2 regions of the Cupriavidus sp. 207A1 genome follow, and region 2 is predicted to be linked to the other one. Evidence: predicted binding sites of a transcription regulator. Region 2 holds the regulator's gene; the other holds the start of a gene.
The links. The regulator LexA, encoded in region 2, represses DNA repair genes until DNA is damaged. The targets are predictions, from matches to a motif close to ACTGTATNNNNATACAGT.
Positions count from the first base shown of each region.

Region 1: the regulator LexA is predicted to act here: its motif matches at 11,284-11,301, upstream of recA (recombinase RecA).

Region 1 is NZ_JBYOJO010000002.1:417,852-432,269, reverse strand. Features, by position in the region: gene AC3FMM_RS04755 (DEAD/DEAH box helicase) at 1-196, shown strand, start outside; gene AC3FMM_RS04750 (serine/threonine protein kinase) at 217-1,263, shown strand; gene AC3FMM_RS04745 (universal stress protein) at 1,313-1,753, opposite strand; gene AC3FMM_RS04740 (CaiB/BaiF CoA transferase family protein) at 2,103-3,170, shown strand; gene AC3FMM_RS04735 (LuxR C-terminal-related transcriptional regulator) at 3,361-3,987, shown strand; gene AC3FMM_RS04730 (L,D-transpeptidase family protein) at 4,101-5,690, shown strand; gene mepK (peptidoglycan L,D-endopeptidase MepK) at 5,724-6,323, shown strand; tRNA gene AC3FMM_RS04720 (tRNA-Met) at 6,442-6,518, opposite strand; gene AC3FMM_RS04715 (MFS transporter) at 6,650-8,347, opposite strand; gene AC3FMM_RS04710 (DUF4212 domain-containing protein) at 8,595-8,927, opposite strand; gene AC3FMM_RS04705 (sensor histidine kinase) at 8,924-10,468, opposite strand; gene AC3FMM_RS04700 (response regulator) at 10,517-11,206, opposite strand; gene recA (recombinase RecA) at 11,443-12,507, shown strand; gene recX (recombination regulator RecX) at 12,621-13,088, shown strand; gene AC3FMM_RS04685 (DUF2889 domain-containing protein) at 13,425-14,132, shown strand; gene sucC (ADP-forming succinate--CoA ligase subunit beta) at 14,222-14,418, shown strand, end outside.
Region 2 is NZ_JBYOJO010000003.1:263,016-277,433, reverse strand. Features, by position in the region: gene AC3FMM_RS06920 (C40 family peptidase) at 1-461, shown strand, start outside; gene AC3FMM_RS06915 (inorganic phosphate transporter) at 531-1,538, opposite strand; gene AC3FMM_RS06910 (DUF47 domain-containing protein) at 1,552-2,178, opposite strand; gene AC3FMM_RS06905 (replicative DNA helicase) at 2,369-3,760, opposite strand; gene rplI (50S ribosomal protein L9) at 3,933-4,385, opposite strand; gene rpsR (30S ribosomal protein S18) at 4,419-4,697, opposite strand; gene priB (primosomal replication protein N) at 4,701-5,000, opposite strand; gene rpsF (30S ribosomal protein S6) at 5,090-5,464, opposite strand; gene AC3FMM_RS06880 (asparaginase) at 5,584-6,576, opposite strand; gene lexA (transcriptional repressor LexA) at 6,833-7,486, shown strand; gene AC3FMM_RS06870 (hypothetical protein) at 7,601-7,771, shown strand; gene AC3FMM_RS06865 (hypothetical protein) at 7,817-8,161, opposite strand; gene AC3FMM_RS06860 (hypothetical protein) at 8,344-8,694, opposite strand; gene dusA (tRNA dihydrouridine(20/20a) synthase DusA) at 8,953-9,966, shown strand; gene AC3FMM_RS06850 (hypothetical protein) at 10,445-10,600, opposite strand; gene AC3FMM_RS06845 (hypothetical protein) at 10,963-11,241, shown strand; tRNA gene AC3FMM_RS06840 (tRNA-His) at 11,345-11,420, shown strand; gene AC3FMM_RS06835 (NADPH-dependent FMN reductase) at 11,501-12,061, opposite strand; gene AC3FMM_RS06830 (enoyl-CoA hydratase/isomerase family protein) at 12,190-13,278, opposite strand; gene AC3FMM_RS06825 (methyl-accepting chemotaxis protein) at 13,384-14,418, opposite strand, start outside.

The DNA of each region.
Region 1 (14,418 bases), on a different contig from region 2:
CGGCAACCGTGCCGCCCAGCCCGCCGGCGCGCGCAGCCCCGCTGCGCGCCGCGACGGCCAGGACCCGGCACGCCCGCAACGCGCCGCGGCCCAGCCCGCGCGCCAGCCCAATGACGCCGCGCCGGCACCGGCGCGCAACCGCCGTCCGGCGCCGCAGGCGGCGCTGCTGGGCGGCAACCGCAAGCCGGCGCGCTAACGCGGAGCCGGCCGGCAACCATGCACGCGTCCGACGCCCCCGCCGATTCCGGTGTTCCCTACGCCGGCCTGACGCCCGAACTGATGCTGGACGCGCTCGAGGGCGCCGGCCTGCGCCCCGACGGGCGCCTGCTGGCCCTCAACAGCTACGAGAACCGGGTCTGGCAGGCAGGCATCGAGGACGCCGCGCCGGTCATCGCCAAGTTCTATCGCCCGGGCCGCTGGACCGATGCGGCCATCCTGGAAGAACACGCCTTCGTGCAGCAGCTGGCCGACGCCGAGATTCCCGCCGTGCCGGCCATGGCGCTGGCGCCCGGCGAGGCCGGCACGCTGCTGCATCACGCGGGCTTCCGCTTTGCCGTCTTCCCCCGCTGCGGCGGGCGCGAACCGGCGCTGGACCGCGCCGATACGCTGACCTGGCTCGGCCGGTTCATCGGCCGCATCCATGCGCTGGGCGCGGCCCAGCCCTACCAGGCGCGTCCGGCGCTGGACCTGGACACCTTCGGCATTGCCCCGCGCGACTGGCTGCTCGCCAGCGGCTGCATTCCGGCCGATCTGCTGCCGGCCTGGCAGTCGGTGGCGCAGCTGGCGCTGGACGGCGTGCAGCGCTGCTATGAACGCGCCGGCGACGTGCGGCTGCTGCGCGTCCATGGCGACTGCCATCGCGGCAATGTGCTGTGGATCGACGAAGAAGATGCCCGCGGCGGCGCCCATGGCGAGCCGGGCCCGCACTTCGTCGACTTCGACGACAGCCGCATGGCCCCCGCGATCCAGGACATCTGGATGCTGCTCGAGGGCGACCGCGCGGCCATGCAAAGCCAGCTGGCGGACATCGTCGCAGGCTACGAGGATTTTGCGGAATTCCAGACGCGCGAACTGTGGCTGGTCGAAGCGCTGCGCACGCTGCGGCTGCTGCACTACAGCGCCTGGCTGGCCAGCCGCTGGGCCGACCCGGCCTTTCCGGCCGCCTTCCCGTGGTTCGGCACCGCGCGCTACTGGCAGGACCGGATCCTGGAATTGCGCGAACAGGTCGCGCTGATGGACGAAGCGCCCCTGTGGGGCGCCTGAGGCCTGCCGCAAGGCGGCGCCATTGCGGCACCGCCAGTCAGTGGGGGGCTCAGCCCTTCTTTTCCGGGGTCTTGACCAGCACCACCGGACACTCCGCCTGGGCCAGCACCCGGCCCGCCACCGAACCGATCACGGCATCGAAGAACGAGCCGCGCCCGTGCGTGCCCATCACGATGGCCGCCGCATCCACCGAGTTCGCATAGGCGACGATGCGTTCGGGCGCGAAGCCGTGCAACGGGTGCCGCTCGAACGGCACATTGGCCGCGGCGAGGATATCGCAGACCGCCGCCATCGCCTTGTCGCTGGCTTCCCTGTGCCAGTCGTCGATGGTTTCCTTGCTGACGAAGGCGCGCACCTGGCCGCTCACTTCGGGCGCGACATGGACGACATGCACGGTGAAGCCGTTCTGCAGCAGCTTGCCTTCGGCGATAAAGCGTGCCGCGGCGTCGCTGAAGGCCGAGCCGTCGGTGGCGAGGACGATATTGGTCATGGCGGGATCTCCTGGATGGGGGCTGTCGGAAGCGCCGCGGCCATGTGGCCGCAACGCCATCTGGAACCATCATGCCCCCTAGTGTCCCGCCAGGATGCGATTCAGATCAAGTCGGATCGGAATTGTCCGATTTCCTGGTGCGATAACCGGTCGGCCGGTCCGTTGATTTATTCCGTCATTCCGGCTGATGGATTTGGCCATTGCCCCGTCAACACGGCGGCGCGTAGCATGCTCCCGAGCCCCACGGCCTGCATGGCCCGCCCGTGCGGCAACGGGCACACGATCCAACCACCAATACCAGCCGCCTCCCGCCACGGTGCGCGCAGGCGGCGAACCGGAGACAACCATCATGAGTGAGCGCGGCAACCTGCAGCCCCTGCGCGGTATCAAGGTCGTGGAATTCGAAGGCATCGGCCCCGGCCCGCTGTGCGGCGCCATGCTGGCCGGCCTCGGCGCAGAGGTTACGCTGGTGACCCGCCCGGTGGCTCCCGACGCGCGCCGCATCCTGCGCGGCCAGTCGGTGCCGGCCGAGATGGAGCTGGAGCACGGCAAGCGCGTGGTGCAGCTGAACCTGAAGGCGCCCGCGGACGTGGCCGCCGCACTCGACCTGGTCGCCGGCGCCGACGCGCTGATCGAGGGCCTGCGTCCCGGCGCGATGGAGCGCCTGGGGCTGGGCCCCAAGGCCTGCCATGCGCGCAATCCGCGCCTGGTCTACGGCCGCATGACCGGCTGGGGCCAGAGCGGCCCGCTGTCGCAGAGCGCCGGACATGACCTCAACTACATCGCGCTGACCGGCCTGCTGTCGATGGCCGCGCGCCAAGGCAGCCTGCCGATGGTGCCGCCGACCGTGATGGGCGATGCCACCGGCGCGCTCGGGCTGGCGTTCGGCATCACCAGCGCCATCCTCAGCGCGCGCGCCAGCGGCGAGGGCTGCGTGGTCGATGCCGCCATCACCGACATCGTTGCCATGCTCGGCTCGCTGGTGCAGGTGTCGCGCGCGGCCGGCACGCTGGGCGGCCCGCAACCGAGTCCGTTCCATGACTCGCCGTTCTATGATGTGTTCCCGTGCGCGGACGGGCGTGCCATCACCCTCGGCGCGCTCGAGCCGCAGTTCTACCGCGAACTGCTCGAGCGCCTGGAACTGACCGATATCGACCCGGCCGCGCAGTACGACCGCGCCCAGTGGCCGGCGGTCAAGGCACGCATCGCCGCGGCGATTGCCGCCAGGCCCAGCACGCATTGGGAGTCCGTGCTGGGCGGCACCGACGTGTGCTTCGCGCGCGTGCTGACGCTGGACGAGGCCGCACGCCATCCGCACAACCAGGCACGGGGCACGTATCGTCTCTATCAGCAGGGCGAGCGCGAGGTGCCGCGCTCCGCGCCCGCGCCGCGCTTCCTGCCGGCCGGGACGGAATGAGCGGGTCGGAATGACCGGCGCTGCAGCCACTTGACGCCAGCCGCGTCATCGAAGGAAAAGCCTGACTCTTGTGCAGAATCTGCTGCGTCCGCGCAGTGAGGATTCGGCGCATCAAGGTTCCTAAGGGCCCTTAACCTTGGCATAGCCAGTTCCCTGGCCAATTCCCCGCCAGTTGTTAAGGAGCCCTGAATTGCCCCCAACGCTGATCGTCGACGAACCCTCGAGGTTCCGCACCTTGTTATGCGCCGAACTCGCCGCCGAGTTTGACACCGACGAGGTCCTGGAAACGGATGGAGTCCGCGAGGGCTACCGCCTCGCCCGCGAGCACCGGCCCGGCCTGGTGCTGGTCGACGTCGAACGCTTCGGCAATCCCGGCATCGACTTTGTCCGCAGGGTGATCGCCACGCTGCCCGGCGTGCCGCTGCTGGTACTGTCCGGCAACGACACCGCCCAGGCGTCGGTACGGGCACTGCGCGCCGGCGCGCACGGCTTCGTGGTCAAGCAGCGCGGCGTCGAGGAAGTGATGCAGGCCGTGCGCGGCGTGCTGAGCGGCTATCTGGTGTTTCCGCTGCAGACGCTGGAGACGGTGCGCCAGCTCGGCGAGCAGCAACAGGCCGGCCTGCCGCGCCTGAGCAACCGCGAGATCACCATCCTGCAATACCTGGCGCGCGGACACTCCAACAAGTCGATCGCCGCGCAGCTGCTGATCAGCAGCAAGACCGTCAGCACGCACAAGGCCAACATCATGGCCAAGCTGCATGTGGGCTCGCTGGTCGAGATGGTGGACTACGCGCGCCGGCACCAGCTGGTGTGGTGAACGTTGCCTGGCGGGTTTGCCCGCGGCATGCGCCTTCTGCCACGCCTTGCCGCGCCCATCGGCTATCGCGGGTAGACTGTGGGCATCTGTGACGAATCCGAGCTATCCGCCCGATGCCCCAGATCCTGAATGCTGCCGTGCGCCGCCTCGGCGCCGTCGCCATTGCCGGCGCCACGTGGCTCGCCGCTCCCGCCTTCGCCAACGAGCCGATGTGGTTCGTGCAGGGCCGGCCAGTGCCGGAGGCACGCCAGGCGGTGGACGCGCTGGCCGCCGTGGCCGCCGATGGCCTCGATCCGCGCGACTACGATGCCGAGGCCCTGCGCCAGGCCGTGACCCAGGCCACCCACGGCCCGGCGCTGCCCCCCGATGCCGCGGCCCGGCTCGATGCGGCGCTGAGCGCCGCCATGGAACGGATGCTGTCCGACCTGCACGGCGGCCGCATCAACCCGCGCGCGGTCCATGCCAATTTCGCGCCGCCGGCCGAACGGCCTTTCGATGCCGCCACCTGGCTGCGCGATGCCGTTGCCCAGCACCGCCTGCCCGATGCCATCCGCCAGGCCGCGCCGACGTTCCCGCTGTACGGTACGCTGCGCCAGGCCCTGGCCCGTTACCGCGACATCGGCCGGCAGCCGGTGTGGCAGCAGCCGCTGCCGCCGTTGCCGGCCAGCAAGCTCACGCCGGGCCAGCCTTGGGCCGGCACCGCCGCGCTGACCGCGCGCCTGGTGGCGCTGGGCGACCTGCCGGCCGGCACGCAGGCGCCGCCGCGCTACGAGGGCGCGCTGGTCGAAGGCGTCAAGGCCTTCCAGTCGCGCCATGGGCTGCAGCCCGACGGCGTGATCGGCGCGGCCACGCTGGCGCAGCTGAACCTGCCCATCGCCGAGCGCGTGCGGCAGATCGAACTGACCATGGAGCGCCTGCGCTGGACCCCGCTGGACGGTCCGCGCATGATCGTGGTCAATGTGCCGGAGTTCATGCTGCGCGCCTATGAAATCCGCGACGGCAAGCTCGACATCAAGCTGGAGATGAAGGTGATCGTCGGCAAGGCGCTCGACACGCGCACGCCGCTGTTCGAGGAGGACATGCGCTATATCGAATTCAGCCCGTACTGGAACATCCCGCCGTCGATCGCGCGGCGCGAGACGGTGCCGCGGCTGCGCCGCGATCCGGGCTATTTCAACCGGCAGGGGCTGGAGTTCGTCGGCGGCGACGGCAAGGCCGTGACCACCTTGTCCGAGGAGAACCTGGAGGCGGTGCTGAACGGCAGCCTGCGCATCCGCCAGCGGCCCGGCCCGCTCAACGCGCTGGGCGACATCAAGTTCGTGTTCCCCAACAACGAGAACATCTATTTGCACCACACGCCGTCGCCGCAGCTGTTCAAGCGCGACCGGCGCGACTTCAGCCACGGCTGCATCCGCGTGGAAGCCCCAGTAGCGCTGGCGCAATTCGTATTGCACGATATGCCGGACTGGAACGAGACCCGGATCCGCGAGGCGATGGCACGTGGCAAGTCGAACACGGTGCGCCTGCAGCAGCCGTTGCCGGTGGTGCTGGCTTACGGCACGGTCATCGCGCGCGCCGATGGTCGTGTATCCTTCCTGCCTGACATCTACGGTCACGACAAATTGCTGGACAAGGCGCTGCGTCAACGCAACGGTCGCCCCCAGCCGCGCGCTGTGGCAAGCGCCTCCGGCGTCATCCATTGAGGCGCCGCACCCCGCACATTCAGAGGAAGTACCATGACTGACGCGACGCGCAAGGCACGCCGCCGCTTTCTTCATACCACCGGAACCCTGGCGCTCGCCGCCGGACTGATGCCGCTGGCGCCGCGCCGCGCGCTGGCAAGCCTGCCCCCGAACCTGCCCGCCAACCAGCCGCTGGCCGGCCTGCCGGATGCCCGCACCCTGGCTTTCGACCACACCCACACCGGCGAGCGCGTGTCGCTGGTCTATGCCGTGGGCGACCGTTTCGTGCCCGACGCGCTGACCACGCTCAACGGTTTCCTGCGCGACCATTATTCCGGCAAGGTCGGCACCATCGATCCGCAGCTGTTCGACCTGTTGTTCCAGGTGCGCCGCGAACTGGGCACCGACAAGCCATTCCAGGTCATTTCCGGCTACCGCAGCCCGGCCACCAATTCGCGCCTGCGCAACACGCGCGGCGGCGGGGTGGCCAAGCACAGCCTGCATATGGACGGCAAGGCCATCGACATCCGGCTCGCCGGCGTGTCGCTGGCCGATGTGCGCGATGCCGCCAAGTCATTGCAGCGCGGCGGTGTCGGCTACTACGAGACCGACCAGTTCGTGCATATCGACACCGGGCGCGTGCGCTACTGGTAAGCGTTGCCCGCGGGGCCGTCCGGCATGGGCGGCCTTATGTCGTTGCCACGAACGCCTGTCCTTGGGCACCAAGGCAAAAAGCCGCGATCCCTTGCGGGATCGCGGCTTTTCAAATAGATGGTGGCGAATCAGGGACTCGAACCCCGGACCTGCGGATTATGATTCCGTCGCTCTAACCGACTGAGCTAATTCGCCAACGAAGACTGAGATTATACCTGGGCTTTCTCGGCTGTCAACTCCTTCCGGTGAAGATTTTGCACGAGGCTTCCGTGCAAAAAAAAAGCAGGCCCGTGGGCCTGCTGTTCTGCTTAATGCCGCACGACCGCTCAGTCGTTGGCGTAGATGTTCACGTCCTTGGTCTCGCGGATAAACAGCGCGCCGACCACGAAGGTGAGTGCGGCGATGATGATCGGGTACCAGAGGCCGTAGTAGATGTTGCCGTTCTGGGCCACCAGCGCGAACGAGATGGTGGGCAGCAGGCCGCCGAACCAGCCGTTGCCGATATGGTAGGGCAGCGACATCGAGGTGTAGCGGATGCGGGTCGGGAACAGTTCCACCAGCATGGCGGCGATCGGGCCGTACACCATGGTGACGTAGATCACCAGGATGACCAGGATCACCAGCACCATGATCGTGTTCATCTGCGCCGGGTCAGCCTTGGTCGGGTAACCGGCCGCGGCCATCGAGCTGCCCACCTCCTTCTTGAACGCCGCGATCTGCTGCTTGCTGGCGTCGTCGAAGCTGTGGCCGTTCACCAGCTTGGCATCGAAGGCCTTGATCTCCTTGTCGCCGATCTTGACGGTGGCCACGGTGCCGGCCGGTGCCTCGACCACTTCATAGCTGGCCGAAGCCTGCGCCAGGGTACGCTTGGCGATGTCGCACGAGCTGCGGAAGTCGATCTCGCGGGCGATCGGGCTGCCCTGGAACGAGCACTGCTTCGGATCCGCCGTCACCACGATCTGGGCGCTTTGCTGGGCGCGCTCCAGCGCCGGGTTGGCGTAGTGGGTCAGGGCCTTGAACAGCGGGAAGTAGGTCAGCACGGCCAGCGCGCAGCCCGCCATGATGATCCACTTGCGGCCGATCTTGTCCGACAGCGCGCCGAAGAAGATGAAGAACGGCGTGCCGATCACCAGTGCGCCGGCGATCAGCAGGTTGGCCGTCTTGGCATCGACCTTGAGCACCTGGGTCAGGAAGAACAGCGCGTAGAACTGGCCGGTGTACCAGACCACGGCCTGGCCGGCGGTCAGGCCCAGCAGCGCCAGGATCACGATCTTCAGGTTGCGCCACTGGCCGAACGATTCGGTCAGCGGTGCCTTGGAGGTCTTGCCCTCGGCCTTCATGCGCTGGAACGCCGGCGATTCGTTCATCGACAGCCGGATATAGACGGACACGCCCAGCAGCAGGATCGAAAGCAGGAACGGGATGCGCCAGCCCCAGACCTCGAAGTTCGGACCGGTCGCCTCGCGGCACAGCAGGATCACGATCAGCGACAGGAACAGGCCCAGCGTGGCGGTGGTCTGGATCCACGAGGTGTACGCACCGCGCTTGCCGTGCGGGGCGTGTTCGGCCACGTAGGTGGCGGCGCCGCCGTACTCGCCGCCGAGCGCCAGGCCCTGCAGCATGCGCAGCGCGATCAGGATGATCGGCGCGGCCCAGCCGATGGTGGCGTAGCCGGGCAGCAGGCCGACGATGAAGGTCGACACGCCCATGATCAGGATCGTCACCAGGAAGGTGTACTTGCGCCCGATCATGTCGCCGAGCCGGCCGAACACCAGCGCGCCGAACGGCCGCACGATAAAGCCGGCGGCAAACGCGAGCAGCGCGAAGATGAAGGCCGAGGTCGGATCCAGCCCGGCAAAGAACTGCTTGGCGATGATTGCCGCCAGCGAGCCATACAGGTAAAAGTCGTACCACTCGAACACCGTGCCCAGCGACGAGGCAAAGATCACCTTGCGCTCTTCGGCAGTCATCGGTGCGTTCTGCGCGCCCCCTCCGGGCACCGCAACGTTTTGCACGTTTGCCATTTGTCTCCTCCGTCTGGAATGGATCCCGGGGCGGGCGTGGCGCGCGGAAAGCGCCGCGCGGCTGGCCGCTATGCCCAGAGTTGCAGAGGATTGTGGGTGGCGAAACTTACTGCGTTCTGACAGATTCCGGCGCGCCGCCAGCAAAAAACGTCGGGGTATACGCTAGGCGCGCACGGGGCTGTGGATGCTGCGCTGCGGGTCCTCGGCGCATGCGCTCCGCATGGTTATGCGCGTTGCGGGCGTGCGGCTATGCAGCATCCGCGCCGGGTCCGCGCGAGGCGCCTTGCGATGGCATTGCCGCCGGCGGCGGCTCGGCGCTGACGGCTTCGGCATCGTCATGGTTCATGCGCCAGGCATAGAGCGCGGCCATCAGCACATAGACCACCAGCGCGCCCTGTGCGCCGACCCAGAACGAGAACGGCCAGCCGAAGAAATTGAAGCGCAGGTCGCGTGCAAACCACGCCACCACGAAGGTGACCGTGAACCAGACCGCGAGCAGGCCGCAGATCCAGCGCAGGTTGCGATGCCAGGCAAGGCGATGGCGAGCGTCGGCGCTGCCGGGGGCAGGGGTGTCGTTCATGCGGACGGAAAGTTTTCGGGGCGGCGCAACGTCACGCGGAAGTGCGCGCCGGCCAGCCGTGGCGATTGCTGGTAGACGTGGTCCGAGATCTGGACGTCGCCGCCGTGCTGCTGCACGATCTCGCGCACGATCGCCAGGCCCAGGCCGCTGCCTTCGGTGTTGGTGCCGAGCACGCGGTAGAAGCGCTCCATCACGCGCTCGCGCTCCGACGGCGCAATGCCCGGGCCGGTGTCTTCCACGTCGAGGTAGGCAAACGGTTCGAAGGCGTCGGCGCTGACCCGCACCGTGGCGCGGCCGCCGCGCGGCGTGTAGCGGATGGCGTTGTCGAGCAGGTTGTTCAGCATCTCGGTCAGCATCAGGCGGTTGCCCTGGACCATCACCGGATGGTCGTCGGCATCGAGGCCCAGGTCGATGTCGCGCGCCCATGCCTGCGGCAGCCAGTCCTTGACCACCTCGCGCGCCAGCGCTGCCAGGTCCAGCGCGGCCATGCCGCCGGTGCCGGCCAGGTTTTCCATGCGCGCCAGCGACAGCAGCTGCGTGACCAGGTGCGCGGTGCGTTCCGAGCTGCCCGCGATCTGCGCCAGCGAGCGCCGCAGTTCTTCCGGCGACTGCTCGCGCTGGGCCAGTTCGGCCTGCATGCGCAGGCCCGCCAGCGGCGTCTTCATCTGGTGCGCGGCATCGGCGATAAAGCGCTTCTGGGTCTGCACCGACTGGTCCAGCCGCGCCAGCAGGTCGTTGAACGAGCCCACCAGCGGCGTGATCTCCTGCGGCGCGGCGCGTTCGTCGATGGGGCTGGTATCGCCCGGATTGCGCGCGCGGATGCGCTGCTGGATCGCGGTCAGCGGCGCCAGTCCGCGCGACAGCCCGAACCACACCAGCACCACCGCCAGCGGCAGGATCACGAACTGCGGCAGGATCACGCCCTTGATGATCTCGTTGGCCAGCCGCGCGCGCTTGTCCAGGGTCTCGGCCACCTGCACCAGCACCGGCTGGGTGCCGCTGACCTGCTTCAGCTCGATATAGGTGTAGGCCACGCGCACGTCGTTGCCGGCCACGCGGTCATCGCGCAGCGACACCAGCCCGGCGTGGCCCTGGTCTTCCTCGGAAGGCAGCGGCAGGTCCTGGTCGCCGGCGATGTACTCGCCGCGCTTGCCGACCACCTGGTAGTAGATGTTGTCGGTCTCGTCGGCACGCAGGATCTCGCGCGCCGACAACGGCAGCTGCAGCGTGACCCGGCCATTGACCTCGCGCACCTGCTGCGACAGCACGATGGCGCTGGCTTCGAGCGCGCGGTCGAAGGGACCGTTGGCAATCGACTTGGCCACCAGGTAGGTCACCGCGATGCTCATCGGCCAGAGCAGCAGCAGCGGCGCCAGCATCCAGTCCAGGATCTCGCCGAACAGCGAGCGCGGCGCGGGATGGGCGGTGCTTTCCTCCAGGTGCGGCAGCGCGTCGGCCAGGTCCTGGTCGGTGGCGTCCGTGGAAGGAGGAGGGGGCGCGGCGCGCGGCACGCGCCGCCAGGGCAGTCGCAGCAGGCTCATGTGGGCGAGATTGCGCTCAGGTCGGTCACGCGGCCTGCGGTGATGGAATCAGTGCGGCGCGGCCACCGCCGGCTGGAATTTTTCCAGGCAGTAGCCCAGCCCGCGCACGGTGGCGATGCGGATGCCGCCGACCTCGATCTTCTTGCGCAGGCGGTGCACATAGACCTCGATGGCGTTGTTGCTGACTTCCTCGCCCCATTCGCACAGGTGGTCCACCAGCTGTTCCTTCGACACCAGGCGGCCGCTGCGCGTAAGCAGGATCTCCAGCAGGCCGATCTCGCGCGCGGACAGCTCCAGCATCTGGTCGTTGAGGTAGGCGATGCGCCCGACCTGGTCGTAGGCCAGCGGCCCGTGGCGCATCAGCGTGGCGCCGCCGCCGGCGCCGCGCCGCACCAGCGCGCGCACGCGCGCTTCCAGCTCGGACAGGGCGAAGGGCTTGGCCATGTAGTCGTCGGCGCCGAGGTCCAGGCCCTTGACGCGCTCGTCGACGCTGTCGGCGGCGGTCAGGATCAGCACCGGCAGCATCGCGCCGCGCGCGCGCAGCCGCTTGAGCACCTCCAGCCCGGACATGCGCGGCAGGCCCAGGTCGAGGATCAGCAGGTCGAAGGTCTGGGTCGACAGCGCCGAATCCGCTTCCAGGCCATTGGCGACATGGTCGACGGCGTAGCCAGAGTGGCGTAGCGAACGGGTCAGGCCGTCGGCCAGCACGTCGTCGTCTTCGGCGATCAGAATGCGCATGGTTGTCTCCACCCTGGCCGGCATAGCCGGCACCGGTGCGCAACGGGCACGGGGGCGCGAAGGGGCTTGCCAAGCATACTGTTTTTTTATACAGTACCCGCACGTTCCGCTGGGGCCGCCCGGGGAGACCCCCTGGAGTGCGGCCGCGCAGACAGCCGGGCCGGCGCTGATGCCGGCAAATGCCGGTGCCGCGCCACATGCGGCCTATTTATACACCATTTGATTCAAGGACGACCATGGACGACAAGAAGGCAGGTGCCGGCGTGAGCGCCGAGAAGCAGAAGGCGCTTGCCGCCGCGCTCTCCCAGATCGAGAAGCAGTTCGGCAAGGGCTCGATCATGCGCCTGGGCGACGGCGAGGTCGAAAAGGACATCCAGGTGGTTTCCACCGGTTCGCTCGGCCTGGACATCGCACTTGGCGTCGGTGGCCTGCCGCGCGGCCGCGTGGTCGAGATCTACGGGCCGGAATCCTCGGGCAAGACCACGCTGACGCTGCAGGTGGTGGCCGAAATGCAGAAGCTGGGCGGCACCTGCGCCTTTATCGACGCCGAGCACGCGCTGGACGTCAACTACGCCTCCAAGCTCGGCGTCAATGTCGGCGACCTGCTGATCTCGCAGCCCGACACCGGCGAGCAGGCCCTGGAAATCACCGACGCGCTGGTGCGCTCGGGCTCGATCGACCTGATCATCATCGACTCGGTTGCCGCACTGGTGCCCAAGGCCGAAATCGAAGGCGAAATGGGCGATTCGCTGCCCGGCCTGCAGGCCCGCCTGATGAGCCAGGCGCTGCGCAAGCTGACCGGCACCATCAAGCGCACCAACTGCCTGGTGATCTTCATCAACCAGATCCGCATGAAGATCGGCGTGATGTTCGGCTCGCCCGAAACCACCACCGGCGGCAATGCGCTGAAGTTCTACGCCTCGGTGCGCCTGGACATCCGCCGCATCGGCTCGATCAAGAAGGGCGACGACGTGATCGGCAACGAGACCAAGGTCAAGGTGGTCAAGAACAAGGTATCGCCGCCGTTCCGCGAGGCCTTCTTCGACATCCTCTACGGCCAGGGCATCTCGCGCCAGGGTGAGATCATCGACCTGGGCGTGGATGCCAAGATCGTCGAGAAGTCCGGCGCCTGGTACAGCTACAACGGCGACAAGATCGGCCAGGGCAAGGACAACGCCCGCGAATACCTGCGCGAGAACCCCGACATTGCCGCCGAAATCGAAAACAAGGTGCGCGCGGCACTGGGCGTGGTGGCCATGAACCCCACCGCTGCAGCCGCCGCGGCAACGGTCGAAGACTGACCGCGCCGGCGGCCGCTGCGCCATCCGGAAGGCCGGGGCATCGCCGATGCCCCGGCCTTTTTGCTTGGCCCGCGGCGCCCGTTCTTTCTGTTAACCGCTGATCCCGGTCACCCATGGCAACCCGTCCCCCGCTGTCGCTGAAGGCGCGCGCCGTCGGCTACCTGTCGCGCCGCGAGCACAGCCGCGCCGAGCTCGCGCGCAAGCTGGCGCCGCATGCCGAGTCGCCCGAGCAGCTGGAACAACTGCTGGACGCGCTGGAGCGCGAGAACTGGCTGTCGAACCAGCGCTTTGCCGACAGCCTGGTGCATCGCCGCGGCGCCCGCTACGGTACCGCGCGCGTGATGCAGGAAGCCAAGACCCACAAGCTCGGCAGCGAGCAGCTGGGCGAATTGCAGGAGCGCCTGCGCGCCACCGAGGTCGAGCGCGCGCGCGAGGTCTGGCGCAAGCGCTTCGGTACGCCGCCCGACACGCCCGAGGCGCGGGCCAAGCAGATCCGCTTCATGGTGGCACGCGGCTTTTCGCGCGCGGTGGTCGGCAAGATCATCCAGGGCGCGGACGAGGACTACGGCGACGTGGACTGAGCCGAGTGACGAGGCAGCCTCGGGAAGTACCTGCGCTGCCGTCATGTGTATTTCGCTGCGTTGCGTCATCGCGCCATGCCGGCCCGCGGTTCTTGTCGGGGCCGCGAGCCGGTGCCTGCTGGTGCATTGCGGCAAGGCCGCCCGCCCTGCCGCGGCGCCATGGTCGGCCGACAATCCGGGCGCGACAGTCGCCGCACAAGGATGTTCCCGGCCAACGCGGCATGCCATGTTAAACTCCCCGGGTTATTCGGTGCCGCGTCGGCGCCGCGGCACCACGGTGCCCCAGCCCCCCGGATTCTCCGTAGCTTCCGTATCTTCCGTATCCCTAGCCTGGCCATGCCTCTGTCCCAGCCCGTCAACCGCTCCCTGCGTCACCGCCGTGCCATTGCGGCCGAGGCGTACCAGAGAGAGGACGGCCTGTGGGACATCGAGGTGCGCCTGACCGACACCAAGCCCCGCGACATCGAACTGGCCGGCGACCGTATCCGCCCGCAAGGCCAGCCGCTGCACGACCTGTGGCTGCGCATCACGATCGACGAGGAAATGACGGTGCTGGATGCCGAGGCCTGCTCGGACTGGGTGCCGTACCCATCCCACTGCGACACGATCGGCCCGGCTTACCGCAAGCTGATCGGGCTGAACCTGCGCAAGGGCTTTCGCAAGGCGGTGCGCGAGCGCCTGGGCGGCATGCACGGCTGCTCGCACCTGACCGAAGCCGCCGGGGTGCTGCCGAGCACCGCGATCCAGGCCTTTGCCGGCGAGGTCATCAGTATCCGCGACAACGGCGAGGACGATCCGAATCCGGAGCCGCCCTATCAGTTGAACGGCTGCCACGCCCTGCGTTTCGACGGCGAGGTGGTTCGTCAGTTTTACCCGCGCTGGTATGGTCACCAGCCGACGCCCAAGGCAAGGGCCGAGGCCGCGCCTGCCGTCGCATCCGCGCCTCAGGTGCAGCAGCCCGCGGCCAATGGCGACCGCGGTGGTCACGCAATCGACGGCAACGACGCTGTCCCGGCCGACCGGCCGACCGGCACCTCCGGCTGATTCTCAGGATCGGCCAGCCCGACGAGAGAGTTCGTCTTCTTTCAGATTCTTCCCTTCTACCTTTTACGCCTACCCGAAAGGAAACACGCATGAATATCCATGAGTATCAAGGCAAGGAAATCCTGCGCAAATACAATGTGCCGGTTCCGCGCGGCATCCCCGCGTTCTCGGTTGACGAGGCCCTGAAGGCCGCAGAACAACTCGGCGGCCCGGTGTGGGTTGTCAAGGCGCAGATCCACGCGGGTGGCCGCGGCAAGGGCGGCGGCGTCAAGGTTGCCAAGAGCAT
Region 2 (14,418 bases):
TCGGCACCCCGTACCGCTACGGTGGCAATACGCCGGATGCCGGCTTCGATTGCAGCGGCCTGGTGCGCTATGTGGTCGCGCGCGCGGCCAATGTCAGCTTGCCGCGCACCACCGAGGCCATGGGGACGCGCGGCAGCTCGCTCGACCGCAGCGAAGTCGCTTCCGGCGACCTGGTGTTCTTCAACACCACCGGACGCGCCAACTCGCACGTCGGCATCTACGTCGGCCAGAACCGCTTTGTCCATGCGCCATCGTCCGGCGGCACCGTGCGGCTGGAGGACATGGGCAAGCCCTACTGGGCCTCGCGCTACAACGGCGCGCGGCGCGTGGTGGCCGGTGCGGTCAACCTGCCGCCGGCACCGGCGACACCGGTGCCCGCGCCCGCCCCTGCGCCCCTGGTGCCGGAACCTGCCCCGCTGCCCGACGACGACGATCCCATCGCCGCCTTCGCCAACCGCTGAGAGGCTGGCGTCGACAAACAAAAAAGCCAGGCATGTGCCTGGCTTTTTGCATGAGCGTCCGATGCCGCGTTACAGGATATGGCGCCCGATCCACCATGCGATCGCCGCCATGAAGGCCGAGGCCGGAATCGTCAGCACCCAGGCCCAGACGATATTGCCGGCCACGCCCCAGCGCACCGCCGACATCTTCTGCGACGAGCCGACCCCGACGATGGCGCCGGTGATGGTATGCGTGGTCGACACCGGCACGCCCAGCGCCGAGGCAAAGAACAGCGTCAGCGCACCGCCGGTCTCGGCGCAGAAGCCGCCCACCGGCTTGAGCTTGGTGATCTTCTGGCCCATGGTGCGCACGATGCGCCAACCGCCGAACAGCGTGCCCATGCCGATGGCCACGTAGCAGCTGACGATCACCCAGGTCGGCGGCGGATCGCCGGCGAGCACGTGGCCGCTGGCGATCAGCAGCATCCAGATGATGCCGATGGTCTTCTGCGCATCATTGCCGCCATGGCCCAGGCTGTACAGCGAAGCCGAGACCAGCTGCAGCCGCCGGAACCAGCGGTCGACGCGCGATGGCGGCGTGCGGAAGAAGGTCCAGCCGACGATGACCATCATCAGCGACCCCAGCAGGAAGCCGAGGAACGGCGACACCAGGATGAACGCCACCGTCTTCAGCAGGCCGCTGGCCACCAGCGCGCCGGTGCCGGCCTTGGCCACCGCGGCACCGACCAGCCCGCCGATCAGCGCGTGCGACGACGACGACGGAATGCCGTAGTACCAGGTGATGACGTTCCACGCGATCGCCCCGACCAGCGCGCCGAAGATGACATAGTGGTCGACCACCCCGCCCTGGATGGTGCCGGTGCCGACCGTGGCCGCCACCTTCAGGTGGAACACGAAGATCGCGACGACGTTGCACATCGCCGCCATCGCCACCGCATGGTGCGGCTTGAGCACGCCCGTGGACACCACCGTCGCGATCGAGTTGGCCGCGTCGTGGAAGCCGTTCATGAAGTCGAACAGCAGTGCCAGCGCCACCAGCAAGGCGATCACCCACAGGCTCATTTGTATGGTCTGCATGCCGATTGCCGCCTCAGGCGTTTTCCAGGACGATGCCTTCGATGATGTTGGCGACGTCCTCGCACTTGTCGGTGATCGTCTCGAGCTGCTCGTAGATCGCCTTCAGCTTGATCAGGCGCTTGACGTCGGTCTCGTCGCGGAACAGCTTGGACATCGCCGAGCGCATCACGCGGTCGGCCTCGGATTCCAGCTGGTCGATCTGCTGCGCGGTCTTCAGGATGGTGCTGGCGTTGCCCATGTCCTCGAGCAGGCCCACCGCGATCTTGACCTGGTCGCAGCACTGCACGCAGATCGCGGCCAGGCGCAGCGCCTCGTCGGTCAGGTTGGTCACGTCATACAGCGAGATGGTCTCGGCCACGTCTTCCATCAGGTCCAGGATGTCGTCCATGGTCGTGATGAGCTTGTGGATCTCGTCGCGGTCCAGCGGCGTGATGAAGGTCTTGTGCAGCAGGTCGATGGTGTCGTGCGTGATCCGGTCGGCCTTCTTTTCGGTGGCCTGGACGCGCCGGGCATGGGCCTCGGCGTTGGGCAGGTCGTTGACCAGGGCCTGCAGTTCATGCGCGGCGGTCACCGCGCAGTCGGCGTGCTGGTTGAAATATTCGAAGAACTTGCCCTCGGTGGGCATGAATCGGCCGAACATGGAATGTTCCTTGTGGCAGCGTGGTATCGCTGCGGATGGTGTTGCGGGATTAAGCGGACGCGAGCATGACCGCCGCGGATGGCGGCTGTCATCAAAGCGCAATATTTTACAGGGTTAGCGGGACATTGCCCGCGTATTTGGCACAAACGAGACGGGCAGGCACGGCAAATGGCCGACCCGCTTGACTTCGTCAGGTGTCGTTGTCGAAGAAGGCCGGGCCGCCGCTGAAGTTGTCGAACTTCGTGAACTGGCCGAGGAAGGTCAGGCGCACGGTGCCGATCGGGCCGTTACGCTGCTTGCCGATGATGATTTCGGCGGTGCCCTTGTCCTGCGAGTCGGCGTTATAGACTTCGTCGCGGTAGATGAACAGGATCACGTCGGCATCCTGTTCGATAGCGCCCGATTCGCGCAGGTCCGACATCACCGGGCGCTTGTTGGGGCGCTGTTCCAGGCTGCGGTTCAGCTGCGACAGCGCGATCACCGGGCAATTCAGCTCCTTCGCGAGGCCTTTCAGGGAACGCGAAATTTCTGAAATCTCAGTGGCGCGGTTCTCGCCGCCGCCGGAGCCCGACATCAGCTGAAGGTAGTCGATGATGATCAGCCCCAGCTGCCCGCACTGGCGCGCCAGGCGCCGCGAACGGGCGCGCAGTTCCATCGGGTTCAGCGCCGGGGTTTCGTCGATGAACAGCTGGGTGTCGTTCATGCGCTGGATCGCGTGCGTCAGCCGCGGCCAGTCCTCGTCGAGCAGGCGCCCGGTGCGCAACCGGTGCTGGTCGAGCCGGCCGACCGAGCCCAGCATACGCATGGCCAGCTGCGTGCCCGCCATTTCCATCGAGAACACCGCCACCGGCAGGCCCTGCTCCACCGCCACGTGCTCGCCGATGTTCAGCGAGAACGCGGTCTTGCCCATCGACGGGCGGCCGGCAACGATGATCAGGTCGCCCGGCTGCATGCCGCTGGTCATCTTGTCCAGGTCGATAAAGCCGGTCGGCACGCCGGTGACGTCGGTGGTCGAATCGCGGTGATACAGCTCGTCGATGCGCTCCACCACCTGGGTCAGCAGCGGCTGGATTTCCTGGAAGCCTTTCTGCCCGCGCGAGCCCTCTTCGGCAATCGCGAAGACCTTGGATTCGGCCTCGTCGAGCAGTTCGCGCACCTCGCGCCCCTTGGGGGCGAATGCGGCCGAGGCGATATCGTCTGCCACCGTCACCAGCTTGCGCAGCACCGAGCGCTCGCGCACGATTTCCGCGTAGCGGCGGATATTGGCCGCGCTGGGGGTGTTCTGCGCCAGCGAGTTCAGGTACGCCAGCCCGCCCACCTCTTCGGCCTTGCCGGCCACCTGCAGCATCTCGTAGACCGTGATCACGTCGGCCGGCTTGGTCGCCGAGATCAACCGGGCGATGCTCTGAAAGATCATCCGGTGGTCGAACCGGTAGAAGTCCGCCTCGGAAAGGAAGTCCGCGATGCGGTCCCAGGCGGCATTGTCCAGCAGCAGGCCACCGAGCACCGATTGCTCGGCTTCGATGGAGTGCGGCGGAACCTTGAGGTTATCGAGTTGGGGGTCGGCGACGGGCGCGTTCATGGGGAGGGATTATAACGGCGGGTGGACACACTTCGCCGGACATTTGGCAATAGCGCCGTCCGGCGCCGCCTGGCAACCGGGCAACAAAAAAGGCAGGAGCCGGGGCTCCTGCCTTCTTGCAATGCTTGCGGGGCTTTGGCCGGCGCGGTGCGCCGGCCGGAGCGGCGCGTCCTTAGACGCTCTCGCCCACCACCGACACGGTCACGTCGACCACGACGTCCGTGTGCAGCGCAACGCTGACCGGATGGTCGCCAACCGTCTTCAGCGGACCGTTCGGCAGACGAACCTGCGCCTTTTCCAGCTTGTAGCCTTGGCCAGCCAGGGCTTCAGCGATGTCGGCGTTGGTCACCGAACCGAACAGGCGGCCGTCCACACCCGACTTCTGGGTGATCTGGACGTTCAGGCCGTTCAGCTTCTCGCCTTCGGCTTGCGCGGCGGTCAGCTTCTCGGCAGCGGCCTTTTCCAGCTCGGCGCGCTTGACTTCGAATTCGGCGATCGCGCTTTGCGTGGCGCGGCGGGCCTTCTTGCCCGGGATCAGAAAGTTACGGGCGTAACCGTCCTTCACCTTGACGATGTCACCCAGGTTGCCCAGGTTGACGACTTTTTCCAGCAGAATGATTTGCATCGTGTTCTCTCCTTGACGGACCCTGGGGCCTGATCAGTTCTTGTGCAGGTCGGTGTACGGCATCAGCGCGAGGAAACGCGCGCGCTTGATGGCCGTATCCAGCTGACGCTGATAGTGAGCCTTGGTACCGGTCAGGCGGGCCGGCGTGATCTTGCCGTTGTCGCCGATGAAGTCCTTCAGGGTGTCCAGATCCTTGTAGTCGATCTGTTCGACGCCAGCCACGGTGAAGCGGCAGAAGCGCTTGCGCTTGAACAGCGGGTTCTGTTGCTGGAAGCGCTTCTTGTTCTTGTTGTCACGTTTGACGAATGCCATGATTCAATCCTTTTCGAATGCTTTACATCCAGTGATGTGAAAGACGAGAGCCTTGCTGTTGCGGTGCTTGCGCGCCAGGAAACCTTCGCAGTCGAGCAGCGTGCCGAGCGGAAGCCGCTCCAGACGCTGGCCAACCTGGCCGATCCCCATCGCAGCGATTGCAAACTCGACCTGCCGCGGCGTCTGTGCCTCGACGGCCTCGCCGCTGTACTGCAGGATGCAGTTCACGACGGGGACCCCGGCCGGGGTATAGCGCAGGGCATCGCGTTCCGCCAGGGTGGCGGCAAGCCGAAGCTGGTTCAACGCGGGGCCTCTTGCTGGTTGCAATCGTTGCGGTTTCCGCTCGTGCCCCGGCCGACGCTGTCAGCCACGGCGCGCACCGCAGTCCGCACTCAGGCGGCCTGGCCTTCGGTGGTCGTTTGCGCGGCCTTGCGGGCTTCTTCGCGCTGCACTTCCTTCATCATCGGCGAAGGTGCGGTCTCGGCCTTCTTGGTCTGCACGATCAGGTGGCGCAGGACGGCGTCGTTGAACTTGAACGCGTGTTCCAGTTCAGCCAGGGTTTCCTTGCCGCATTCGATGTTCAGGCAAACGTAGTGAGCCTTGGCCAGCTTCTGGATCATGTAAGCCATCTGGCGACGGCCCCAGTCTTCCACGCGGTGAACGTTGCCGTTCTGCGAGGTCACGAGCTGCTTGTAGCGCTCGATCATGGCCGGCACTTGTTCGCTCTGGTCCGGGTGGACGATGAAGACGATTTCGTAATGACGCATTGACGCTCCTTTTGGGATTAGCCACCCGGGCGTCACGAGTCCGGTGTGGCAAGGTTGAATAGCCTTAAATTATAGCCCGCCCTGCATCAACAACGCAAGCCGCTGATTTCACGGGCAAATCAGGCGCTGGCAAAGACCGACTGCAGCCGCGCCGGGTCGCGCGCCAGCCCGGCATCCGCCGCCAGGGCCAGCGCCAGCAACACGCGCGCCTTATAGGGATTGAGGTCGGCAGCTGACACGAACACACCATCGGCAGGGCTAGGCTGCGGCGGGATCGCCACATGCCCCGCACCGGTGCGCGAGCTGCGCACCACCGCCACCCCGGCCGCCGCGGCATCGGCAAGGGCAGCTGCCAGCACCTCGTGGATCGAGCCATTGCCGGTCGCGGCCACAACCAGGCCGGCGACGCCGGCCCGCACCAGCGCATCCACCACCGCCCTGCCCGGCTGCGCGTAGCTTGCCAAGATCTCCACCACCGGCCACGCCGCCGGCATCGGCCCGATGGGCGCAGCCGCCCGGGGCGCCCGGGCAAAGCGCACGTAGTCGTCCTGCACGAACCCCAGCGGCCCGCACGGCGAGACAAAGGCATCGACCGCCGACGTATGCGCCTTGGCCACGTCCCGTGCCGCGTGGATCTGCTGGTTCAGCACCGCCAGCACACCCTTGCCGCGCGCATCCGGATGGGCGGCGACGCGCACCGCATCCAGCAGGTTCAGCGGCCCGTCGGCCGACAACGACGTCGACGGACGCATCGCGGCGGTCAGGACCACTGGCACCGGACACGATTGCGTCAGGTGCAGCGCCATCGCGGTTTCTTCCAGCGTGTCGGTGCCGTGCGTGATCACGATGCCCGCAACGTCAGGCTGCGCCGACCAGTGCCCGACCCGCGCCGCCAGTGTTTGCCACAGCGCGAAGGTCATGTCCTTGCTGTCGACCTGCGCCACCTGCTCGGCCTGGATGCGGGCCACCGACTGCAGGGGCGGCACCGCAGCCAGCAATGAGGACACCGGCACGGTCGCCGCCTGGTAGCGGGCGCTGCTGGCGGCGCTGCCGGCGGCGCCGGCGATGGTGCCGCCAGTGGCCAATACGACGATGCGAGGCAATTGGGTCATGGGAGCGCGCAACGATTTAGTTCTGGATAAAGGAAAGGCGATTGTAGCGGGCGGACACGCCTTGGCGGAGCCCGCATCAGGCGCCTTGACCAGCGTCCATGCGACACGCCTCAAAATTCTGCTTGCACTGACGCCGATACTGTATAAAATCACAGCATACTGTTTAAACATACAGTGCCCGGCCCGCCGGATGCTGGATGGACGGACCAGAGCCTCCGTCATCCACACCAGCGGCCCTGCACGGAACGGCGATCCCATGGCGACCCTGACACCCCGGCAGCAGCAGATTTTCGATCTGATCCGCAACACGATCCGCCGTACCGGCTTCCCCCCCACCCGCGCCGAGATCGCAGCAGAGTTCGGTTTCTCCTCGCCCAATGCCGCCGAAGAACATTTGCGGGCGCTGGCCCGCAAAGGCGTGATCGAACTGACGCCGGGCGCGTCGCGTGGCATCCGCCTGAAGGTCTCACGCAGCGATTCGGAGCTGCCGGACCAATTCTCGTTGCCAATGGCCGGCGTATTGCAGCTGACGCTGCCGCTGGTGGGCCGCGTCGCAGCCGGCAGCCCCATCCTGGCCGCCGAACATATCGACCGCCAGTACCAGGTGGATGCCTCGGTCTTCGATGAGCGACCGGATTACCTGCTGCGCGTGCGCGGGCTAAGCATGCGCGACGCCGGCATCCTCGACGGGGACCTGCTCGCCGTGCGCCGCGCCAGCGAGGCCGCCAACGGCAAGATCGTGGTGGCGCGACTGGGCGACGACGTCACCGTCAAGCGCCTGCAGCGGCGCGGTGGCCATATCGAACTGATCGCCGAGAACCCGGACTTCACCAACATCATCGTCGAGCCCGGTGAAGAGTTCTCGCTGGAAGGCATCGCCGTCGGGCTGATCCGCTCTTCCGGCTTCTAGCCGGGCACCATCGCGGGCGCTTTGCCTGCGCGGGCCCACCCGCTTCCATTGCTTTGCAGACGCCGCCCGGCTCGCCGGGTGTTGACCCCGCTTTGCCTAAAAAGAGGTGCCACCATGCCGCAAATCCACCACGTCGCCGCCCGTCGTCCGGTCAAGCCCGTGCCGTTTCGCCAGAGCAAGGGTGTACGTGTCTACCAGGGTACGCAGCGCCGTACCATGGTGGGCAGCATGGCGGCCATCTGCCGCATGCTGGAACTTGAAACCACCGAAAAGCTGGCCGCCTGACTGATATCGCCAGACGCTTGCCGCGTCGCCGGCGCTCTGTCCCGCTCAGCTACGCGCGCACGCCTTGGCTTCGGCCTCGAGTTCCGTCGGCGTCAGCTGGGGAAACCAGGTATCGGTCTTGCGTAGTTCCAGCGCCGTGCCATCGGCCTGTGCCGTCAGAGAGATCAGGTAGGCGTATTGATATTCACCGCTTGACGCGCTCTGGCCGATACGGATCTCGGTCTGGTTTTTTGCCGGCAACTGGACCAGCGTAGCTTCATCGCCCAGATTGTTGCGCAGGCATTTCGCGACTTCCGCCATCTTGACCGGCGTAAACAACCGCATCGGCGGGCGAGCGCGGACGTCCTTCTCCGAAGTGCCAGTGGCACACCCTGCCACCATGGTTGCCATCGCTGCGCCAATCAGTGCCGTTCGAACCAACATACCACCCCCGGGGAATGCAAAACGGCGCCCTTGGACGTGCCGGTATTGTGGGCGCCGGGTGCGGATTTTAACCTGCACGCGGGGCGCACGCCATCTCGATCTTTGCCATTGGCCGGCAACGGCCTTAGGCATGGCAAGGCGCTTACCAGTTACCAGCGCTTGCACTCGATCTTCTCTTCGAATTCCCCGTCGCGCTTCCATTCGCGCTCGATCAGGCAAGGGCCTTCGCGGTATTTCTGCTTCTGCTCGTAACCGCGCGGCCCGCCCTTGCACTTGCGCTCTTCCTTGTATTCGCCATCGCGCTTCTGCTCGCGCTCCACTTCGCAACCGCCGCTACGGAACTTCTCCTTGTATTCGCCGCCGCCATGGCGATAGCCACCGGGATAATCGCGATCATCGGCCTGCGCCAGCGATGGCGCCATCAAGCACAGTAACAAGGAGACAGCGGCGGCGGATGTCCGGAGCATGGGAAATAGCAGGGGCGAAATTGCGGCCAGCATAGCAACCGGCGTCACTGGCCGCTGTATCAAAGCGTTACGCCACAGCGATCGGCGCAATTCCCCCACCACGACCCACGCTATGCTCCGCTTATATCGTGGCGCAGCAAAGCTTGGCGCGGTACCCTATACTCACGTGTTTTCGCTGGCCCACCCGCGCCTGGCCTCGGCCGGGGTGCAGTGACCTGCATATGCCACCGCGCCAGTCTCAGGGGCCTGCCGACGCCGCCGTGTCCGGCCCGCACCCAATTGCCGTATTCCATGAACGTAAATCCCCGCCGCATTTCGGTTGCGCCGATGATGGACTGGACCGACCGTCATTGCCGCATGTTCCATCGCCAACTCAGCCGCCACACCTGGCTGTATACCGAGATGGTGACCACCGGCGCGCTGCTGCATGGCGACGTGCCGCGCCACCTCGACTTCGATGCGGCCGAGCATCCAGTCGCGCTGCAACTGGGTGGCAGCGAGCCGGCCGATCTCGCCATGGCGGCGAAGCTTGGCCAGCAGTGGGGCTACGCCGAAATCAACCTTAACTGCGGTTGCCCGTCCGAGCGCGTGCAGCGCGGCGCCTTCGGCGCCTGCCTGATGGCGGAACCGGAACTGGTGGCGGACTGCGTGAAGGCGATGCGCGATGCGGTGGAGATCCCGGTAACCGTGAAGCATCGCATCGGCATCGACAAGATGGAGCACTACGATTTCGTCCGCGATTTTGTCGGCAAGGTGGCGCAGGCGGGTTGCGGCACGTTTATCGTCCATGCGCGCAATGCGATCCTGAAGGGCCTGAGCCCGAAGGAAAACCGCGAGATTCCGCCGCTGCGCTATGAGGTGGCATACCAACTCAAGCGCGAATTCCCGGAGCTCGAGATCCTGATCAACGGCGGCATCGTCAGCCATGACGAAATCGCCGCTCATCTGCAGCACGTCGATGGCGTCATGATCGGACGCGAGGCATATCACCAGCCGTACATCCTTGCGGAAATGGACGCGCGCTTTTATGGCGATACCAATGCGGCAGTGCCGTCGCGGCTCGAGGTCGAACTGGCGATGCAGCGTTATATCGGCGACTTCGTTGAGCAAGGCGGATATATGGGTGCCGTGACACGGCACATGCTCGGGCTGCATCGCGGCATCGCCGGCGGACGTGGCTGGCGCCGCGTGCTGTCCGATGCGAAGCGCATGCATGCGGCGCGCACGCGGACCGACGTCGATGCGCTGTTCGAAGAAGCGCGCATGCATCTGCGGCCGCACGCACAAGAGCCGCTGGCCGCGTAAGCGCGCACGGGCGGGTGCCGTGCCGAGGCTGCGCTCTAACTTCGAATCGTGAAAATATGCATGGCGGCGCGCGGGTTCCGCGCGCCGCACATGAGATGCCCGATCGCCCGGAAACCGGCGTCCGGAAAGGGATTCCCCTAATTCGCTGAGGCAGGGCACTTTCTTACACTGTGCCTGCCCTCGAATACAGGGCTTTCTTCAACTGATTATTAGCCCGCTCCGGCGGGCTTTTTTTTCGTCGGCGATCTCGCGCTTGCGACATCGCTCTTCGTTTACCCGAATGGTGCTTTGCCCGCCTGGCAGTTACAGTGCAACGGCCTTCAGGGCATTTGAGATCGCTAAAGTTAAGAGTCCGCGCTGCGGACTCTTTTTTTGCGCGCTCGCCCGGCACCACCTGGACGACCGATTTGACCGGCCTTCCGGACAAGCGTTCCATCGGTCACGCAAAATAGATTGCGCAGGAGATGCATCGCCGTGGCTATCGCGTATGGCTGATACCGATGTCCAGCGTGCCGTAAGTCGTGATGCTCGATTCCCTGCCATCGGTGCCGCCGCCCGCGGCGCACCCGCCCAGCAAGGCCGTCAGTGCCGCCACCGCAAGAATCCTCGCCGTCCATCTACACTTGTTCTGCATGGCCTGTTCCCTGCGTCGATAACTTCGGTTGGGCTCACGCGTGACCGAGAGGTTCCATCGCAGGCGTGGTGCGGCATGAAAACGTCGGCTGCAGGGCGAAGGAAAGCAGTGGAAGGAAAAAGAGGCAGGCGGCCCCTGGGGCGGGCCGCCTGACGGGAAGGTCGAGGGGGGTCAATGTCCCTCGGACTCGAGTATCGCTTCGGGCACGTGCCGCATGAACCCTGCAGAGGTAGGGGCTGTGCGCAGCATATTTGGCTGGCGGACATGGTCCGGAACTCACCCAGGACCCGTGATACGATTTCCGCACGCTCCCCAGGCGAAATCAGGCACGGTATGCGGACCGTGCCGGCAGGGGAGGCAGCATGGACAAAGACAACGTGGAAAAAGAAGCGCCGTTCGGCGTGGTCTATGAAGACTTCAGGGTGATCTGGGTGGCCGAACAACTCCAGGATGGCAAATGGACCGCGCGCTACTGCTGGCACCCCGGCACCTCGGAAGCCGCGGGCAAAGCGTTGCAGGAAGCCGTGCTGAACGGCAAGTCGCGCCGGCTGCTGGGCCAGTTCGATACCGAGGCCGAGACCATCGCCGCGATCAAGCAGGCGGTGCTGCTCGAGGCCAAGTGGAGCCCGTCCCGTTCCTGAGCGATGCCCCTCAAAATTTTTTGTGCGGGATACTAGCCATCTCGAAAATCTGTTTGTATAATCTTGTTTTTCGTCGATCAGCGCTTCGCTGATGACCTCTACGGTGGCTGTAGCTCAGTTGGTAGAGTCCAGGATTGTGATTCCTGTCGTCGTGGGTTCGAGTCCCATCAGCCACCCCAGATCCCTGCAAAACGGCGCCTGCTTCAGGCGCCGTTTTGCTTTTCGGGCACGGCGTCGAAAGCTGACGCTGCGCGCCTCCTCAGCGCGGCGCGTTCCGTTCGATCCAGGCCGCAAACGACGTCATGAATTTGCCCAGGAAGCCCCTGGTCGACTCGTTGGCAATCCCGCCCTGCTCGTCGAACAGCTTGTCCACGCCGCTGATATACGCCTCCGGTTGCTGCAAGATGGGGATATTCAGAAACACCAGCGACTGGCGCAGATGGTGGTTGGCGCCGAAGCCGCCGATGGCGCCCGGCGATGCGCTGATGATGGCGCCGGGCTTGCCGTCCCAGACGCTGCTGCCATAGGGGCGCGAGCCCACGTCGATGGCGTTCTTCAGTGGCGCCGGCACCGAACGGTTGTATTCAGGGGTCACGAACAGCACGGCGTCGGCGCGACGGATGCGGTCGCGGAACGCGGTCCAGGCCTGGGTCGGCTTGTCGTCGAGGTCCTGGTTGTACAGCTCCAGGTTGCCGATCTCGACGATTTCCGGCCTGAGCTGCGGCGGCGCCAGCGCGATCAGCGCCTTGGCCAGCTTGCGGTTGTATGACTCCTTGCGCAGGCTTCCCACCAGTACAACGACATCACGAGGATCACTCATTGCGGCTCCTTTGACGGTGTGGACGGATTGGCACAGGCGGCGCCCGCGCGCGGCATCGCCGTGCGCGGGCGCCAGACCCTGCCCGTCACTCTACCCGAGTCGGCGCCGGCGCGTTCCGTGCAGCGAGGTCACGCAGGCTTGCCCAGTGCCGCCAGCGGGTGCTCCTCCTGGCGCCACGGGCTGTCGAAGAACGACAGCGCCTTCTCGCGGCTGACTTCGTCGAGCCGCGCGTATTGCCAGCGCGGCTTGTGGTCCTTGTCGACCGCCAGCGCGCGGATGCCTTCGACGCCGTCGCCCTTGCGGAACACGTAGTACATCATGTCCAGCTCCATGCGCAGCTCGTCTTCCAGCGACATGCTGCGCGCGCGGCGGATCTGCTCCAGCGTCACGCACAGCATCAGCGGCGAACGGCTGCGCAGCATGGCGGCGGTCTGCGCGGCCCAGTCTCCTGGCGTGTCGCTGACGGCGGCAACAATGTCCTGCGCGGTGTTGCCCGCGAACAGCGTGTCGATCTGCTCCGACAACCCGGCCAGCGTGCTCTGCGCGGGCACGCAATCGGCGCGGTGCGCGGTGGTGAAGGTTTCGATATGCGCCAGCACCGCATCGCCGCTGGCGAACTGCTGCGCGCGCAGCGAATCGACCAGTTCCGCCAGACGGTTTCCCGGCAGGTAGGCGTCGGCCAGGCCGGCATACAAGGCGTCGGCGGCGTGGATCAGGGTGCCGGTCAGGCCCAGGTATTCGCCGATGCGTCCGGGTGTGCGCGCGAGGAACCAGCCGCCGCCCACATCCGGGAACAGGCCGATATTGGTTTCGGGCATGGCCATCTTGGTGCGATCGGTGACCAGCCGCAGGCGCGCGCCCTGCGAGATGCCCATGCCGCCGCCCATCACCACGCCGTCCATCAGGGCGATATAGGGCTTGGCGTAACGGTGGATCAGGAAATTGAGCGCGTATTCCTCAACGAAAAACTGGTCGAGCAGCGGATCGCCCGCATGCGCCGCCTGATGGAAGTAGCGGATGTCGCCCCCGGCGCAGAACGCCTTGCCACCGGCACCGGCCACCACCACGGCAGCCACCTCGGGCGCTGCGGCCCAGTCCCGCAGCGCCTGCGTGATGGCGCGGATCATGTCCAGCGACAGCGCGTTGAGCGCCTGCGGGCGGTTCAGCGTCAGGTATCCGATGCCACCGCGGACCTCGGTCGTGACGAATTCAGTCATGTCGTACTCCTCCAATGCAACTTGCAATTTTACGCCAGTCATCTTGGCAAGCGCACGCGCGTGGGCAGCTTGCGGCGCATGCCGGCATGCATGCGCCCTGCCCGTTCAGGCCAGCCGGAACGTCGCCACCAGCGAGGTAAGCCGCTGCGCCTGCTCTTCCAGCGATGCCGCGGCCGCGGCGGCCTGCTCGACCAGCGCCGCATTCTGCTGCGTCATGCTGTCCATCTGCGACACCGCCACGTTGACCTGCTCGATGCCGTTGGACTGCTCGTCCGACGCCGCGCTGATATCGCCGATGATGGCGCTGACACGCTGCACCGCGTCGACGATGTCCTGCATCGCGCGCCCGGCCTCATCGACCAGCCCCGAGCCCTCGCGCACATTGGCCACCGAGGCGCCGATCAGCGCGCGGATCTCCTTGGATGCGCCGGCGCAGCGCTGCGCCAGGTCGCGCACGTCGCCCGCCACCACGGCAAAGCCGCGGCCATGCTCGCCGGCACGCGCGGCTTCCACCGCTGCGTTCAGCGCCAGGATATTGGTCTGGAACGCGATCTTCTCGATCACGTCGATGATGTCGACGATCTTGCCAGAGCTGGCGTCGATCGACTGCATGGTATTGACCACGCGCAGCACCGCATCGCTGCCGCGCCCGGCCAGGGTCGCGGCATCGCTGGCGAGCGCGCGCGCCTCGCGCGCGCTGTCCGCATTCTGGCGCACGGTGCTGGTCAGTTCTTCCATGCTCGAAGCGGTTTCCTCCAGCGACGCCGCCTGCTGCTCGGTGCGCTGCGACAGGTCCGCGTTGCCGCTGGCAATCTGCTTGCTGGCCGCGGCGATCGAATCGGCACCGCCGCGCACATCGCCCACCATGGCAACCAGGCTGGCCTGCATCCGGCCGAGCATGCCGAGCATGCGCGCGGTCTCGCTGCGCGCGGCTTCGTCGGCCAGCGCTGCGCCGGCCCGTTCGCCACCTGCAGCGGCAACGCTCAGGTCGCCACCGGCAATCCTTTCGAAGCGCGCAATCGCCGTATCCAGCGGCTGCACGATCGAGCGGCGCAGGCGCCATGCAACCACCGTGCTGAACACCAGCCCCGCTGCCAGCACGCACACGGACAGCGTGAACAGGTTGCGGTAGCGCTGCTG